3 regions of the Streptomyces sp. NPDC001941 genome follow, and region 1 is predicted to be linked to each of the others. Evidence: riboswitches for the same ligand, from Rfam matches in the RefSeq annotation. Region 1 holds a riboswitch; each other region holds the start of a gene.
The links. Region 1 has a riboswitch for cyclic di-AMP ahead of ABT160_RS12740 (transglycosylase family protein). Riboswitches for the same ligand answer to the same signal wherever they lie in the genome.

Region 1 (5,302 bases):
CGGGGGAGCGCAGTGCGGGGCTGATGACGCACCTGCTCAACATCGACCCGCCGGACCACACCCGGCTGCGGCGGCTGGTGTCGAAGGCGTTCACGCCGCGCCGGGTGGCCGAGTTCGAGCCGCGGGTGCGGGAGCTGACGGACCGGCTGATCGACGGGTTCGCGGCGAAGGGCGAGGCGGACCTCATCCACGACTTCGCCTTCCCGCTGCCCATCTACGCGATCTGCGACCTGCTCGGGGTGCCGCCCGAGGACCAGGACGACCTCAGGGACTGGGCCGGGATGATGATCCGGCACGGTAAGGGGCCGCGCGGCGGGGTGGCCCGGTCGGTGAAGAAGATCCGGGGGTACCTCGCCGAGCTGATCCACCGCAAGCGGCTCGACGACGGGGACGACCTGATCTCCGGGCTGATCCGCGCCTCCGACCACGGTGAGCACCTCACCGAGGAGGAGGTCGTGGCGATGTGCTTCGTCCTCCTGTTCGCCGGTTTCGAGACCACCATCAACCTGATCGGGAACGGGACGTTCCAGTTGCTGACCCACCCCGGGGAGCGGCAGCGGCTGCAGGACTCCCTCGCCGCGGGGGAGACCGGCCTGCTCGCCACCGGGGTGGAGGAGCTGCTGCGCTACGACGGGCCGGTCGAGCTGGCGACCTGGCGGTACGCCACCGAGCCGCTGGTCCTGGGCGGGCAGCGGGTCGCGGCCGGGGACCCGGTGCTCGTGGTGCTGGCCGCCGCCGACCGCGACCCGGAGCGCTTCGGCGCGCCGGACGTGCTGGACCTGTCCCGGCGTGACAACCAGCATCTGGGGTACGGGCACGGCATCCACTACTGCGTGGGCGCCCCGCTCGCGCGACTGGAGGGGCAGACCGCGCTGGCACGGCTCCTGACGCGCCTTCCGGACCTCCGGCTGGCTGCGGATCCGTCCGAACTGCGCTGGCGCGGGGGCCTGATCATGCGCGGATTGCGCACGCTCCCGGTGGAGTTCACGCCCGAGGGGTGAGTGCCGTACGGAGGAGCGGATGTGACGGGCCGTCAGGATTGTGACTTTGGCGTGATCTCCGCTGCATCGACTTGTGACTGACGTTCGAATGCCGCTACGTTCACCGACACCTCAGCAACAACACGCGTACGCCCGTACGCGAGAACGGCAGAAACCGCAGTCACGCGAAAGGCCATCCGCATGCGTTCCGGGAACGGACGACACCGTCGACCCCGACAAGCCCCCGCACTCGTCGTCGCGGCAGGGGTGACCGGATCCGCACTGGCCCTGCCGCTGTTCGCGGCGGGCGGCGCCTCCGCGGCCGAAGCCGGCACCTGGAAGGCGGTCGCCGACTGCGAGACCGGCGGGCTGTGGAGCGCCAACTACGGCGACGGCCGCTACGGCGGACTCCGGCTGACCCAGACGGCCTGGGAGGCGTACGGCGGCACCGCCCACGCCCCGCGCGCCGACCTGGCGACCCGGGCCCAGCAGATCGCCGTGGCCGACAAGATCCTGGCCGACCAGGGCACCCGCCCCTGGCTGACCTGCGCCCCGATCGCCGGCCTGACCGCCCCCGAGGGCAGCGGCGTGGAGAACCCCGGCGTCCCCGCCACCCCGACGCCCAGCCCCTCCACCAGCGCCCCCGAGACGGACCCGGAGGACTCCGCGACGCCCGCGCCGGGCGGCACGCCCTCCGGCTCGACCGCGCCCGGCGCCACCCCCTCGCCCGCCAAGCCCTCCTCCGGCACGTCCGCGTCGCCGAGACCGGACGCCGACGGGCAGGACGCGCCGGCCAAGGGCAAGCACCGGGGCTCCCCGGCGCCCGAGGGGGACGCGAGCACGTCCCCCGGCCCCGGCAGTACGGACGAGCAGCGCGACGGCGGGGGCCACGCCTCGCGCGGTGAGCTCCCGGCCCGTGACGGGATCCCGTCGGGCACGGGCGGCGCGGGGCCCTCGGCCGAGCCGTCCACCGACCCGGCCGAGCACGCCGGGGGCGCCGAGGACGGTACGTACACCGTCCGCCCCGGGGACAACCTCTGGGCGATCGCCGACGCGCACGAGGTGCGCGGCGGCTGGCCGGCGCTGTACGAGGCGAACAAGGGCGTCGTGGGCGGCGATCCGGACCTCATCCTGCCCGGCCAGAGCCTCGACCTGGACGGCGCTGAGGGCTGATGCGCGGGGCGGTTCGGGGCTGAATGTCCGGTTCTGTGCAAGTGAGACATGGGTCTCTCTTGCCCAACTGGCGTGTCCCGTCCGCCCGGTCCGCCCCTGTCGCCCCTCACCTGCGCAAACGTCCGTTCCGTCAGGGCAAGTAGGGGCGATATTTCCCTGATGGGCCTCTTTGAACTCGGGGGAGGTCTGTGTTTACGGTCGTCACCGCTCGCCACCGCGGGCCCCGCCGACCGGTACGCCGAATCCTGCCGCCGGACGTCGGGAACAGTCGTCGCGTCATGCGCCGAAGGCAGGAGCGGGGGACCCAAGGTAAGTGCCCCTCCCGTCCGTTGAGGACGAGAGCGGCTTGGGGTGAAGCCGCGCGCTAGGTCGCGCGGCCGGGCAACTCACAGCCCGAACCCGACAGCTCACCTCGTAGGCGTCGGTGAGGAGAAGTTCCATGCTGCTTTCCAGCAAGGGCAAGCACCGCCGCCCGTCCAAGGCCGTCCGCATCGCCACGCTCGCCGGTGTCACCGGTGCGGCCGTGGCCGTCCCGCTGATGGGGGCCGGCACCGCCTCGGCCGCCAGCTCCGGCGAGTGGGACCGCGTCGCGCAGTGCGAGTCCGGCGGCAACTGGTCGATCAACACGGGCAACGGCTACTACGGCGGCCTGCAGTTCTCGTCCTCCACCTGGGCGGCCTACGGCGGCAACAACTACGCCTCCAGCGCCGACCAGGCCTCCAAGTCCCAGCAGATCCAGGTCGCCGAGAAGGTCCTCGCCTCTCAGGGCAAGGGCGCCTGGCCGAGCTGCGGCGTCGGCCTGTCCGGTGCCTCGTACAACGGCGGCGGCTCGGACGACGGCGGCTCGCAGCAGCAGGCCCAGCCGCAGCAGCAGCGCCAGCAGAAGTCGCAGCGCTCCGAGCGCCAGGAGCAGCCGCAGCAGCAGGAGCGCAGCTCCCGCAGCGAGCGCCCGGCCACCATCAAGAAGGGCGACGGCGAGTACACCGTCAAGGCCGGCGACACCCTGGGCACCATCGCGACCGCCCACGGCGTCAAGGGCGGCTGGCAGAAGCTGTACGACCTGAACAAGGACATCGTCCCCGACGCGGACCTGATCTACGTGGGCCAGCAGCTCGACCTGAGCTGAGTGCCCCCGGGGTCCGCCCCTCGGCGGACGGACGGGCCCCACGGTTCCGCGGTGACAGGCCACCCCGGCCCGGCGCGCATATCCCCCCCCCATGCGCCCCGGGCCGGGGTTCCCGCGTATCGGGCGCTCCCTGTTCGGCTACCGGACCGCGGGAACAGCAGACCGCGGGATCACCGGCCCGCAGGATCACCGGCCCGCGGGATTCCCGCCCGCGGGCACTCGTTTGCGCGGGGCCCGGCACATCCTGATTACCGGCAGGTAATTTTGCTGTCTTTCGCCCCGTAATACAGGCCCTTGTGCCCTTTTTCGTCCCAGCGGGCGGGCGCTCGGCTGGCCGACGCCCCAGAGCCGGTTAGGCTCTTGTCGCAAGGCCATCAGACCTCGCACCTCTTATGCGTCACATCCCAGAAGGAGATGCTCGTGCCGTCCATCGACGTCGTCGTAGCCCGGGAAATCCTGGACTCCCGAGGCAACCCCACGGTCGAGGTCGAGGTCGGCCTCGACGACGGCAGCACGGGTCGTGCCGCCGTTCCGTCCGGTGCCTCCACCGGTGCCTTCGAGGCCATCGAGCTCCGCGACGGTGACCCGAACCGCTACCAGGGCAAGGGTGTCGAGAAGGCCGTCCTCGCCGTCATCGAGCAGATCGGCCCGGAGCTCGTCGGCTACGACGCCACCGAGCAGCGCCTGATCGACCAGGCCATGTTCGACCTGGACGCCACGGACAACAAGGGCTCGCTCGGCGCCAACGCCATCCTCGGCGTCTCCCTCGCCGTCGCCCACGCCGCGTCCGAGGCCAGCGACCTGCCGCTGTTCCGCTACCTGGGCGGCCCGAACGCGCACCTGCTGCCCGTCCCGATGATGAACATCCTCAACGGTGGGTCGCACGCCGACTCCAACGTGGACATCCAGGAGTTCATGATCGCCCCGATCGGCGCGGAGTCCTTCTCCGAGGCGCTGCGCTGGGGCACCGAGGTCTACCACACCCTCAAGAAGGTCCTGAAGAGCAAGGGCCTGTCCACCGGCCTGGGCGACGAGGGCGGCTTCGCGCCGAACCTGGAGTCCAACCGCGCCGCCCTGGACCTCATCCTCGAGGCCATCAAGCAGGCCGGCTACGTGCCGGGCGAGCAGATCGCGCTCGCGCTCGACGTCGCCGCGTCCGAGTTCTACAAGGACGGCAAGTACGAGTTCGAGGGCAAGTCCCGCTCGGCCGCCGAGATGACCGAGTACTACGAGGAGCTCGTCTCCGCGTACCCGCTGGTCTCCATCGAGGACCCGCTGTTCGAGGACGACTGGGCCGGCTGGAACGTCATCACCGCCAAGCTCGGCGAGAAGGTGCAGCTGGTCGGCGACGACCTGTTCGTCACCAACCCGGAGCGCCTGGCCCGCGGCATCGAGGAGAAGTCGGCCAACGCCCTCCTGGTCAAGGTGAACCAGATCGGCTCGCTGACCGAGACCCTGGACGCCGTCGAGCTGGCCCAGCGCAACGGCTTCAAGTGCATGATGTCCCACCGCTCCGGCGAGACCGAGGACGTCACCATCGCCGACCTGGCCGTCGCCACCAACTGCGGCCAGATCAAGACCGGCGCCCCGGCCCGCTCCGAGCGCGTCGCCAAGTACAACCAGCTGCTGCGCATCGAGGAGATCCTCGACGACGCCGCGGTCTACGCCGGCCGCAGCGCCTTCCCGCGCTTCAAGGGCTGACCCCGCACCGCCGCAGTTCCGTACGTCCCCGCACTCGGTCCCGTACCGTGTGCGGGGACGTACGCACGTAACAGGGGAGGCGCAGTGGCCGTGAAGCAGCGGGACCGGTTCTCCACGGCCACCAGGATCCGGCTGCTCGGCGAGCAGACCGCCGCCCGCGTCTACCGCTCGCAGACCCGCCGCCAGGCCCACCGCTCCCGGCTCACCGGCCGCGCCGCGTTCCTGGCCCTGGTGCTCTGCTCACTGGTCGTCGCCCTCGCGTACCCCATGCGGCAGTACGTCTCCCAACAGGGCGAGATCTCCGAGCAGCAGCGGCAGGCGG
Region 2 (5,302 bases), on a different contig from region 1:
GAGGGCGTCGAGGACCGCGCGGCCGACCCCGCCGGGCTCGCGGCCGGCGCCGATCACGGCGACGGAGGCGGGGGCGAGCAGCCGCTGCACCGAGCGGGCCTCGGCGCGCTGTTCGCGGGCGCGCTGCACGGCGAGCGAGCGGTCGGTGGGCTCCAGGTCGAGCTGGAGGTGGACCGAGCCGTCCTCGAAGCTGCGCTTCTGGGTGTACCCGGCGTCCGTGAAGACCTTGATCATCTTGTTGTTGGCGGGCAGCACCTCGGCGGCGAACCGGCGGATGCCGCGCTCGCGGGCGACGGCCGCGATGTGCTCCAGGAGGGCGGACGCCACTCCCCTGCCCTGGTGGGCGTCCTGCACCAGGAAGGCGACCTCGGCCTCGTCGGCGGGGGCGGCGGCGGGCCGGCCGCGCTCGTCGATGCGGTCGTAGCGCACGGTGGCGACGAACTCCCCGGCGACCGTCATCGCCAGGCCCACCCGGTCGACGTAGTCGTGGTGGGTGAACCGGTGCACGTCCTTGGCGGACAGCCGGGGGTACGGTGCGAAGAAGCGGTAGTACTTCGACTCGTCCGAGACCTGCTCGTAGAAGCTGACCAGCCGGTCGGCGTCGGCGGTGGTGATCGGACGGATGCGGGCGGTGCCCCCGTCGCGGAGCACCACGTCTGCCTCCCAGTGGTCGGGGTACGCGTGTTCCGACTGCTCCGGCGGGCTCTGCATGGGGCCAGCGTACGGCCAGGCCACGAGTCGCGGAGGCCGTCGTGCCGGGGCATGGTGGGACAGGCCGATGGTCGGTGCGATCAGGGCCGAAGGTCGGTGAGGAGCACTCCGCAACGCGTGAGAGACTGGTCTAGACAACCGCTAAGACTTGAAGGGCAACACCATGGCTGAGCGCCGCGTCAACGTCGGCTGGGCCGAGGGCCTGCACGCCCGCCCCGCCTCCATCTTCGTCCGTGCCGCCACGGCCTCCGGCGTTCCGGTCACGATCGCCAAGGCCGACGGCAACCCGGTCAACGCCGCGTCCATGCTCGCGGTGCTCGGCCTGGGTGCGCAGGGCGGCGAGGAGATCGTGCTCGCGTCGGACGCCGAGGGCGCGGACGCCGCCCTGGACCGCCTGGCGAAGCTCGTCGCCGAGGGCCTCGAGGAGCTCCCCGAGACCGTCTGAGTCCCGGGCACCCTCGCAGTACGCACAGGAAGCCGCGGCTTTCCGGATCCACTCCGGCAGGTCGCGGCTTTCTCGTGCGCGAAAATCCTTCTCATGCGCGGAAATCACCGGATGCACGCAGCCTCAGCCGCTTGTACGGGTATCCGCATTCCGGGTGAATAAAGCGCGCCCCACTGGTGGGCCCACTTTAATTCCCCCCTTTGTATACGGCCCCTTTGTTAATGCCGGGCGCTCGCACTGTTTACGGCGTGTTGCGAAGTCCTCACGCGCAGCCGGTGCGCCGGCAGTCCGCGCTCGGCGTGCAGCGCGGTCAGCGAGCGCGCCCGCTCCGCGTCGCCGCGCGCCACCGCGTCCACGATCGCGCCGTGCTCGGCCCAGGTCTCCAGCGGACGGGCCGGCTGCTCGACCACGTACATCCAGGCGATCTTGTGCCGCAGCTGGGTCAGCAGGGAGCTCAGGCCCGGGCTGCCCGCCGCCTGCGCCAGCGTCTCGTGGAACCAGCCGTCCAGCGACCGCAGGTCCTCCCCCTGGCCGCCGCGCGCCCGCGCCTGGCCCAGCCTGACCAGGCCGCGCAGCACCTTGAGGTGGGCCTCGCTGCGGTGCTGGGCGGCCCGGGCGGCGCCCAGCGGCTCCAGGAGCGTACGGATCTCCAGGAGGTCGGCGGCCTCCTGGGCGGTCGGCTCGGCCACGCACGCGCCCGCGTGGCGGCGGGTGGTGACGAAGCCCTCGGACTCCAGGGTGCGCAGCGCCTCGCGGACCGGGACGCGGGAGACCCCGTACCGGCGGGCGAGCTGCTCCTCGGTCAGCCGGCCGCCGCGCTCGAAGGCACCGGACACGATGTCGTCGCGGATCGCCGTGCATACCGAGTGAGCGGGAACGCGCATACAGAGCCTCCGAATTCGTCCACCCCGGCCCGGGGTCGTGACGGCGCCATTGTGCTGCACCGCACTTGTTCGACTCTATGACAGCGGGCCGCGAATTCCGATGGCTCCCGGGAATCGTCCGAATTCTTTTGTCCGCCGCGGAGGTTCACCGGGGCGCACGGGGCGGGGGTCGGCGCGGGAAGCGCACGAGGCCCCCGCCGGGTCGGCGGGGGCCTCGTGGGAGGTGCTGCGGGGCGTGCGGCTCAGACGCCGACGCCGTGCGCGCGCAGGTAGGCGATCGGGTCCATGTCGGAGCCGTACCCCTCGCCCGAGCGGGCCTCGAAGTGCAGGTGCGGGCCGGTGGTGTTGCCGGTGTTGCCCGAGAGGGCTATCTGCTGGCCCGGCTCCACCGTCTGGCCCACCGACACGCCGATGGAGGACAGGTGGCCGTACTGGGTGTACGTGCCGTCGTTCATGCGGATGACGACGTTGTTGCCGTACGCCCCGCCCCAGCCCGCCTCGACGACGGTGCCCAGGCCGACCGCGTGCACCGGGGTGCCGCTGGCCGCGTGGAAGTCGATGCCGGTGTGGCTGCCGGAGGACCAGATGGAGCCACCGGTCTTGTAGCCGGTGGAGACGTAGCTGCCGGAGATGGGCGCCACGAAGCTGTTCAGGCGCTTGCGCTCGGCCTCGCGGGCGGCGCGCTCCTTGGCCTCGCGGGCGGCCTTGGCGCGGGCCTCGGCCTTGCGCTTGGCCTCCGCCTCGGCCTTGGCCCTGGCGAGGGCCTGGGCGGCCTCCTGCTCCTGGGCCTCGGCCTGCGCGTTGATGCGGTCGGCGAGGGACTCGGCGACGACGGCCGCGTTCAGTCCGGTCTGCTCGACCGAGGGGGCTTCCCCGTCGGCGGCGAGCGCCGGGGAGGCGAGGGTGCCGATGACGCCGGTGGTGGCGATGGTCGCGATCGAGGCGACGCCGGCGCTGCGGCGCGCCAGACGGCTCGGACCACGGTGCTTCCCGGTGGCACGGGTGAACGCCATGTAGGAGCTGTTTCCTTTCCTTCCTTCTCGCCTACCGGGTTAGCTGACGGGTTCGGAGCAGGAAGGTCTCCTACGGTCGCCCCTCGCAGGGCGTCCGATTCACCCCAGGGACTGAGTGGGTCCCCGGCTCCCCAGGCTCGCGCCTGACGGGGACTCGGCGATGACTGCCCGCGCTGCCGCGGGTGCGGCGGGGACGGCTCACGGACAGTTCCAACGGTCCAGAACGCTAAGCGTCTCCTCTTTCAATCACCAAACAGACACGACGTTTTGTAGCGCACGCCACAGGACGGACAGGCAACCTCACCAACAAACCGGACATAAGGGAGGACCCCCGGCGAAACGCTCACGCCGGGGTCCTCCGCGGGCCGTCCGCCCTGATGACAGGCCGTCAGCCGGTGACCACCGTCACCTCGCCGATGCCCAGCGCCCGCACCGGCTCCGCGATCTGCGCCGCGTCCCCGACCAGCACCGTGACGAGCCGGTCCACCGGGAAGGCGCTGACGACGGCCGCCGTCGCCTCCACGGTCCCCGTCTCCGCGAGACGGGCGTACAGCTGCGCCTGGAAGTCGTCGGGCAGGTGCTGCTCCACCTGGTCCGCCAGGGTCGCCGCGACCGACGCCGCCGTCTCGTACTTCAGCGGGGCGACGCCCACCAGGTTCTGCACCGCCACGTCCCGCTCGGCGTCGGTCAGGCCTCCCTCCGCCAGCGTCCGCAGCACCTGCCACAGGTCCGCCAGCGCCGGGCCCGTGTTGGGCGTGTCCACCGAGCCGCTGATCGCGAGCAGGGAGGCGCCCGCGCCGTCCGGGCCCGAGCGCAGCACCTGGCCGAAGGCCCGCACCCCGTAGGTGTAGCCCTTCTCCTCGCGCAGCACCCGGTCCAGACGGGACGTCAGGGTGCCGCCCAGGCAGTACGTGCCGAGCACCTGGGCCGGCCACACCCGGTCGTGCCGGTCGGCGCCCACGCGGCCGATCAGCAGCTGCGTCTGCACGGCCCCGGGGCGGTCCACCACGACCACCCGGCCCCGGTCGTCGGCGGTGACCGCCGGGACCGGCCGGGACGCGCCCGGGTCGCCCGTCCAGGCGCCCAGCGTGTCGGCGAGCAGCGCGTCCAGGTCGACCCCGGTCAGGTCGCCGACCACCACCGCGGTCGCCGTGGCGGGGCGCACGTGCGCCTCGTAGAAGGCGCGCACCGCCGCGGAGTCGATCCGGGCGACGGTCTCCTCGGTGCCCTGGCGCGGCCGGGACATCCGCGAGTCCGCCGGGAACAGCTCCTTCGACAGCTGCTTGGCGGCCCGGCGCGCCGGGTTGGCGCTCTCGTGCGGGATCTCGTCCAGGCGGTTGCCCACCAGGCGCTCCACCTCGCCGTCGGAGAACGCGGGCGCCCGCAGCGCCTCCGCGAGCAGCCCCAGCGCCTTGGCGAGCCGGGAGACCGGCACCTCCAGCGAGACCCGCACGCCCGGGTGGTCCGCGTGCGCGTCGAGCGTGGCGCCGCAGCGCTCCAGCTCGGCGGCGAACTCCTCGGCGCTGTGTTTGTCGGTGCCCTCGGACAGGGCGCGCGCCATCAGCGTGGCCACGCCGTCCAGGCCCTCGGGCTCGGCCTCCAGCGGGGCGGCCAGGAACACCTCGACGGCCACCACCTGCTGGCCCGGGCGGTGGCAGCGCAGCAGCGTCAGGCCGTTGTCCAGGCGGCCGCGCTCGGGCGCGGGAAAGGCCCAGGGCCTGGCGGTGCCCGCCTCGGGCCGGGGGTGGAACTCCATCGTCACGACCGCGTCCGTCACTGGTCCGCCTCTTCCTCTGCGTCGTCGCCCGCGTCCTCGGCGACCGGTTCGTACACGAGCACCGCGCGGTTGTCGGGGCGCAGCCGGGCCCGGGCGACGTCGCGCACCTCCTCGGCGGTGACGTCCAGGACGCGGTCGACCGCGGTCAGCGCCAGCTGGGGGTCGCCGAACAGCACGGCGAACCGGCACAGTTCGTCGGCGCGGCCCGCGACCGTGCCGAGCCGGTCCAGCCACTCGCGCTCCAGCTGGGCCTGGGCGCGCTCCATCTCCTCGGCCGTCGGGCCCTCCTCGGCGAACCGGGCGAGCTCCTCGTCGACCGCGCTCTCGATGCGCGGGACCTCCACGCCGCCGGAGGTCTTGACGTCCAGCCAGCCCAGCGAGGGGGCGCCGGCCAGGCGCAGCATGCCGAAGCCCGCGGCGACGGCGGTGCGGTCGCGCCGCACCAGCCGGTTGTGCAGCCGGGAGGACTCGC
Region 3 (5,302 bases), on a different contig from region 1:
AACTGACGGACAACAAGGAATGGGCGCGCGAGATCGAACGCCTCTACTCCGGCGACATCGAAAGGGTCGACCTCCAGGTGGGCCTGTACGCGGAGAAACTCCCGGCCGGATTCGCCTTCAGCGACACGGCATTCCGGATCTTCATCCTGATGGCGTCGCGCCGCCTCAACAGCGACCGGTTCTTCACCGAGTACTACACCCCCGAGGTGTACTCGAAGGCCGGAATGCGCTGGATCGACGACAACTCCATGCTGACCGTGCTATTGAGGCACCACCCCGAACTGCGCACCGCGCTCAGCGGCGTGCGGAACGCCTTCGCGCCCTGGCGCGTCGCGGGCCGGGAGGGCTAGGCCGTGGCGACCGGTCCCACCGGCGCGCCCCGCGCCGACCTGGTCCTGGAGGGCGGCGGCGTGCGCGGCCTGGGCGCCGCGGGCGCGGTCATCGGCCTCCAGGAGGAGGGCTACGCCTTCCCGCGCGCGGCCGGCACCTCGGTCGGCGCGATCGCCGCGGCGCTGGTCGCGGCCGGGGCGGGCGCCAAGGAGCTGCGGGCGGCCGTGGAGCGGCTGGACCTGGCCCGGGTGCCGGACCGGCTGCCGCCCGGGGTCCCGCTGCTGAGCGAGGGCGTGGGCCTGGCCGGGGCGAGCGGCGCCTACCGGGGCGCCTGGATCCGCGACTGGCTGGAGCGCGAACTGGCGGAGCTGGGCGTGCGCACCTTCGGCGACCTGCGGTACGAGGACCCCGGGGCGTCGGCGGACCTGCCCGAGGACCAGCGCTACAAGCTGGTCGTCCTGGTCACCGACGTGACCCGGGGGCGGCTGCTGCGGCTGCCCTGGGACTACCGGCTCTTCCACCTCGACCCGGACGCGCAGGTCGTCGCGGACGCGGTGCGCTGCTCGCTGTCGATCCCGTTCTACTTCCGGCCGTGCTCCCTGCGGGACCCGGTCACGGGGGAGTCCTCGGTCCTCGTGGACGGCGGCAGCCTGTCGAACTTCGCGGTGGAGATCTTCGACCGCACCGACGGGCGGCCGAGCCGCTGGCCGTCCTTCGGCGTACGGATCCTGCCCGACCTGCCCGCCGGGATCGCCCAGCTGTTCCCGCTGGCCGCGCGGGTGATGTGGCCGCCGCTCCAGCTGGCGCAGCAGGTGGTGACCACCGCGCTGGTGGGGCGCGACCAGACGCACCTGGACCGGCCCGGCGTGCGCGAGCGGACCATCGCGGTGGACTGCTCGGGCGTCGGCGTGACCGACTTCGCGATCGGCGCGCGGGCGCGGGACGCGCTGGTGGAGGAGGGGCGGCGGACCGCCGTGGAGTTCGTGCGGTACTGGCGCGGGACGGACCACTCCTGACCCGTTCTCCTGAGCCGCGGCGCACCCGGCCCTCCGGCGGGGTGTCTGAACCTTCTATCCGTATATGACCGATTGGGGACCTTCTTCCTTCTTCCTGGAATTCACTCCATCGTGCCCCGGTCCCTGCTCAATTGGTCCGGGGCACGTGAGCAGGCTCATACCCGTGACGTTGCGTGCTGGTGCACGGTGCGCCGAATACCGTGCCGACAAGCGCGATCGACGAACCGCGAAGATCGAAAATCCACGGAGGGTGACGGTAATCCGGGGGTAAAGTCCCGCGTTCGAATGCGGGATTCGCCGAACCGCTTGTTCCCGTCCGTCCCGCTCGTTTACGGTCACCGTCAATCCGGTCGGACCGCCTAATCCTGCCGCCGCCCGGAATTCGCACCCATCCACGCGTGGCAGGAGCGGGGGACCCAGGTAGAACGCCGTTTCCGTACCCACGGACGGCTCGGGGTTAAGCCGTACGGAATTCCGTACGGCCGGGCACCTCCAGCCCGAACCCGACAGCTCACCTCGCAGGCGCCGGAGAGGAATGCCCCATGCCCGCGAAGGGTAAGCACCGACGTCCCAAGGCCCGTCCGCTCGGCCGCGGCCTCGCCGCCGCCGGAACCGGCGGGGCCGCCCTCGCCCTCCCGCTGATCGGCGCCACCGGCGCCCACGCCGCGCAGCAGGCCGCCCCCGAGGCGCCCGCCCCGGTCCAGCAGCGGGCCGCCGCGAAGCCCGTCGCCCAGGTGGCGGCGAAGGCCCCGGCGAAGACCCGGGCCACCACGTACACCGTCGTCAGCGGCGACTACCTGTCGAAGATCGCCGAGGAGCGGCGGCTCAGCGGCGGCTGGCAGAAGCTGTACGAGGACAACCGCACCGTCGTCGGCGGGGACCCGTCCCTGATCCTGCCCGGCATGAAGCTCACCCTGGGTGCCAAGGCCCCCGCGGGCGCCGCCGCCCCGAAGGCCGAGCGCACCGCCCCGAAGGAGCAGCCGCGCCCGTCGGCGCCGCAGGCCTCCGACGACTCCGACGACTCCTCCGGCGCCACGCGCTCGGAGAACACCCGGACCTCCGCCCGCGGTGGCGGCGGCTCCGGCTTCACCGCTCCCGTCGACGCGGGCGTCACCACCCCCTACCGCGCCTCCGGCGGCATGTGGTCCTCCGGCTACCACACGGGCGTCGACTTCTCCGCCTCCAGCGGCACCCCGGTGCACGCCGTCGGCCAGGGCACCGTGGTCTCCGCGGGCTGGGGCGGCGCGTACGGCAACCAGGTCGTCATCCGCCACGCGGACGGCAACTACTCCCAGTACGCCCACCTCTCCTCGCTCTCCGTCTCGGCCGGCCAGAGCGTCGGCGAGGGCGACCGGATCGGCCTCTCCGGCTCCACCGGGAACGTCACCGGACCGCACCTGCACTTCGAGATGCGCACCTCGCCCGACTACGGCTCCGACATCGACCCGGTGGCGTACCTGCGCCAGCACGGCGCGTCCCTCTGACGCACCGTCCACCCGCGCCGCCCGCCGGCGCCGTCCACCCGAACGGAGGGGCCCCGCACGCGTCCGCGTGCGGGGCCCCTCGGCGTGCGCCGGCCCGTATTCCTGCTTGGAGGAAACTTGACCGGTGGCGAATCTCACCCCGCGTCAACCCCTCCTTACGGTCGCGTAGGTCACATCCGTAAGGGAAAGATGTGTGCACGTGGCAGACGATTCGAGATCCAGAGACAGAGACGCATTCGGGTCGTACGTGGCGATCGGTGACAGCTTCACCGAGGGCGTCGGCGACCCCGGCCCCGACGGCGCCTTCGTCGGCTGGGCGGACCGCTTCGCGGTGCTGCTCGCGGACCGCCGGCCGGAGCACGCGTTCCGCTACGCCAACCTCGCCGTGCGCGGCCGCCTCCTCGACCAGATCGTCGAGGAGCAGGTCCCCCGGGCCAAGGAGCTCGCCCCCGACCTGGTGACCTTCTGCGCGGGCGGCAACGACATCATCCGCCCCGGCACCGACCCCGACGAGGTCGCCGAGCGCTTCGAGCGCGCCGTCGCCGACCTCAGCTCGGCCGTCGGCACCGTCATGATCACCACGGGCTTCGACACCCGCGGCGTGGCCCTGCTGCGCCACCTGCGCGGCAAGATCGCCACGTACAACGGTCACGTACGGGCCGTCGCCGACCGCTACGGCTGCCCGGTCCTCGACCTGTGGTCCCTCAAGTCCGTGCAGGACAGGCGGGCTTGGGACGGCGACCGGCTCCACCTGTCGGCCGAGGGCCACACCCGGGTCGCGCTGCGCGCCGCCCAGGTGCTCGGCCTCCCGGTGCCCGCCGACCCCGACCAGGCGTGGCCGCCGCTGCCGCCGCGCGGCACCCTGGAGGTGCGGCGCGACGACATCCACTGGGCGCGCGAGCACCTGGTGCCGTGGATCGGCCGCAGGCTGCGCGGGGAGAGCTCCGGGGACCACGTGGCGGCGAAGCGCCCCGACCTCCTCCCCCTGTAGGGGACCGCGGAAAAGGCCGCCCGGTCCGGTGCGCGAGCACCGGAGGGCGGCCTTCCGGCCCTCTGCGGGCACATGGTCCGCTGGTACGCCGAACGGCCTTCCGGCGTGCGCGGGCGGCGCGCTGGTACGGAGAGGTGACAGGGCAGGAGTGGCGCTCACGCCCCGGGCGCGCGCGGTGCTGGGATGTGCGCGCGGGGCCCGTGCGGCTCCGCCGCCTCCCGGGCGCCCCGCCGAAAGGACCCTGACGATGACCGTACGCACGCCCAAGGCCCTCGCCGCCCACTCGCTCGCCGCGGCCGTCGTCGCCGGCGGCCTGCTGGTGGCGGGCGCCGCGCCCGCCGTCGCCGCGCAGCAGTCGGTGGCCCCCGCCGCGGCGGCCGTCGCGCCGCAGCCGACCACCGTCACCGTCACCGGCGAGGGCAGCGCCAGCGCCGCGCCCGACATGTCCGTGGTCACCCTCGGCGTCGACGTCACCCGGCCGTCCGCCAAGGAGGCGCTGGACGCCCAGAGCGCCGCCGCCGAGGCGCTGCTGGCCGCCGTGCGCAAGCAGGGCGTGCAGGACCGCGACATCCGCACCGAGTCGCTCTCCCTCAACGCCGTCCAGCAGACCGACAAGGACGGCAACACCAAGCTCACCGGCTACCAGGCCACCCAGGTCTTCTCCGTGAAGGTGCGCTCCATCAAGAAGACCGGCAGCGTCCTGCAGGCGGCCATGGACGCGGCGGGCGACGCGGGCCGGGTGCACGGCGTCGCCTTCGACGTGGCCGACAACCAGGGGCTGCGCGCCAAGGCCCGCAGGGCCGCCCACACCGACGCGCACGACAAGGCGCTCCAGCACGCGAGGCTCAGCGGGATGAAGCTGGGCCGGCTGGTGTCGCTGAGCGAGGCCGACGGCGGCCGTCCCCGGCCGGTGGCGATGCCCGCCGTGGCCTTCGACAAGGAGGGCGTGCCGGTGGCGCCGGGCGAGATCGAGGACCAGGTGTCGGTGACCGCGGTCTACGAGCTGCGCTGAACCAACTCTGCCGGTCGCAGGCCGAGTTCACGGGCGAGGGCGTCGTCGGTCCACTGGAGCATGGCGGCGCGCGAGAGGGACCCCGCGTAGGAGGTCATCTGGACGGCCAGGCCGTCCAGGTAGGCGGTCAGCCGCCAGGCCGCCGACGCGGGGTCCTCGCAGTCGAACTCCCCGGCCGCCGCGCCCTCGGCGATCACGTCCGCGAGCGCCCGCTTCCACTGCTGGTCCAGGTCGCGGGCCACTTCGCGCAGCGCGGGCTCGCGCAGGGCGGCGGCCCAGCCCTCGATCCACAGCCGCCAGCCCTTGGCCTGGCCGGTGGGCGCGTACCAGCGCACGGCGGCCCGCAGCCGGCGCAGCGCGCTGGTGCGCCGCCCCAGGATGCCGCGCAGCCGGTTCAGGTCGCCCTCGGCGGCGTACGCGAACGCCGTCGCGACCAGCTTCTCCTTGGTCGAGAAGTGGTACAGGACCA

Region 2: another riboswitch for cyclic di-AMP. It lies ahead of ABT160_RS35265 (M23 family metallopeptidase); the one in region 1 lies ahead of ABT160_RS12740 (transglycosylase family protein).
Region 3: another riboswitch for cyclic di-AMP. It lies ahead of ABT160_RS21405 (M23 family metallopeptidase); the one in region 1 lies ahead of ABT160_RS12740 (transglycosylase family protein).

The regions. Positions count from the first base shown of each region.
Region 1 covers NZ_JBEOYE010000013.1:87,371-92,672, forward strand. The annotation lists gene ABT160_RS12730 (cytochrome P450 family protein) at 1-1,001, shown strand, start outside; gene ABT160_RS12735 (LysM peptidoglycan-binding domain-containing protein) at 1,248-2,153, shown strand; cyclic di-AMP (ydaO/yuaA leader) riboswitch at 2,425-2,589, shown strand; gene ABT160_RS12740 (transglycosylase family protein) at 2,593-3,279, shown strand; gene eno (phosphopyruvate hydratase) at 3,700-4,980, shown strand; gene ABT160_RS12750 (FtsB family cell division protein) at 5,065-5,302, shown strand, end outside.
Region 2 covers NZ_JBEOYE010000076.1:20,378-25,679, forward strand. The annotation lists gene ABT160_RS35250 (bifunctional acetate--CoA ligase family protein/GNAT family N-acetyltransferase) at 1-711, opposite strand, end outside; gene ABT160_RS35255 (HPr family phosphocarrier protein) at 875-1,156, shown strand; gene ABT160_RS35260 (GntR family transcriptional regulator) at 1,375-2,040, opposite strand; gene ABT160_RS35265 (M23 family metallopeptidase) at 2,283-3,053, opposite strand; cyclic di-AMP (ydaO/yuaA leader) riboswitch at 3,068-3,223, opposite strand; gene ABT160_RS35270 (M16 family metallopeptidase) at 3,442-4,809, opposite strand; gene ABT160_RS35275 (M16 family metallopeptidase) at 4,827-5,302, opposite strand, start outside.
Region 3 covers NZ_JBEOYE010000031.1:5,328-10,629, forward strand. The annotation lists gene ABT160_RS21395 (peroxidase family protein) at 1-350, shown strand, start outside; gene ABT160_RS21400 (patatin-like phospholipase family protein) at 354-1,346, shown strand; cyclic di-AMP (ydaO/yuaA leader) riboswitch at 1,722-1,884, shown strand; gene ABT160_RS21405 (M23 family metallopeptidase) at 1,889-2,830, shown strand; gene ABT160_RS21410 (SGNH/GDSL hydrolase family protein) at 3,030-3,821, shown strand; gene ABT160_RS21415 (SIMPL domain-containing protein) at 4,069-4,833, shown strand; gene ABT160_RS21420 (TetR/AcrR family transcriptional regulator) at 4,818-5,302, opposite strand, start outside.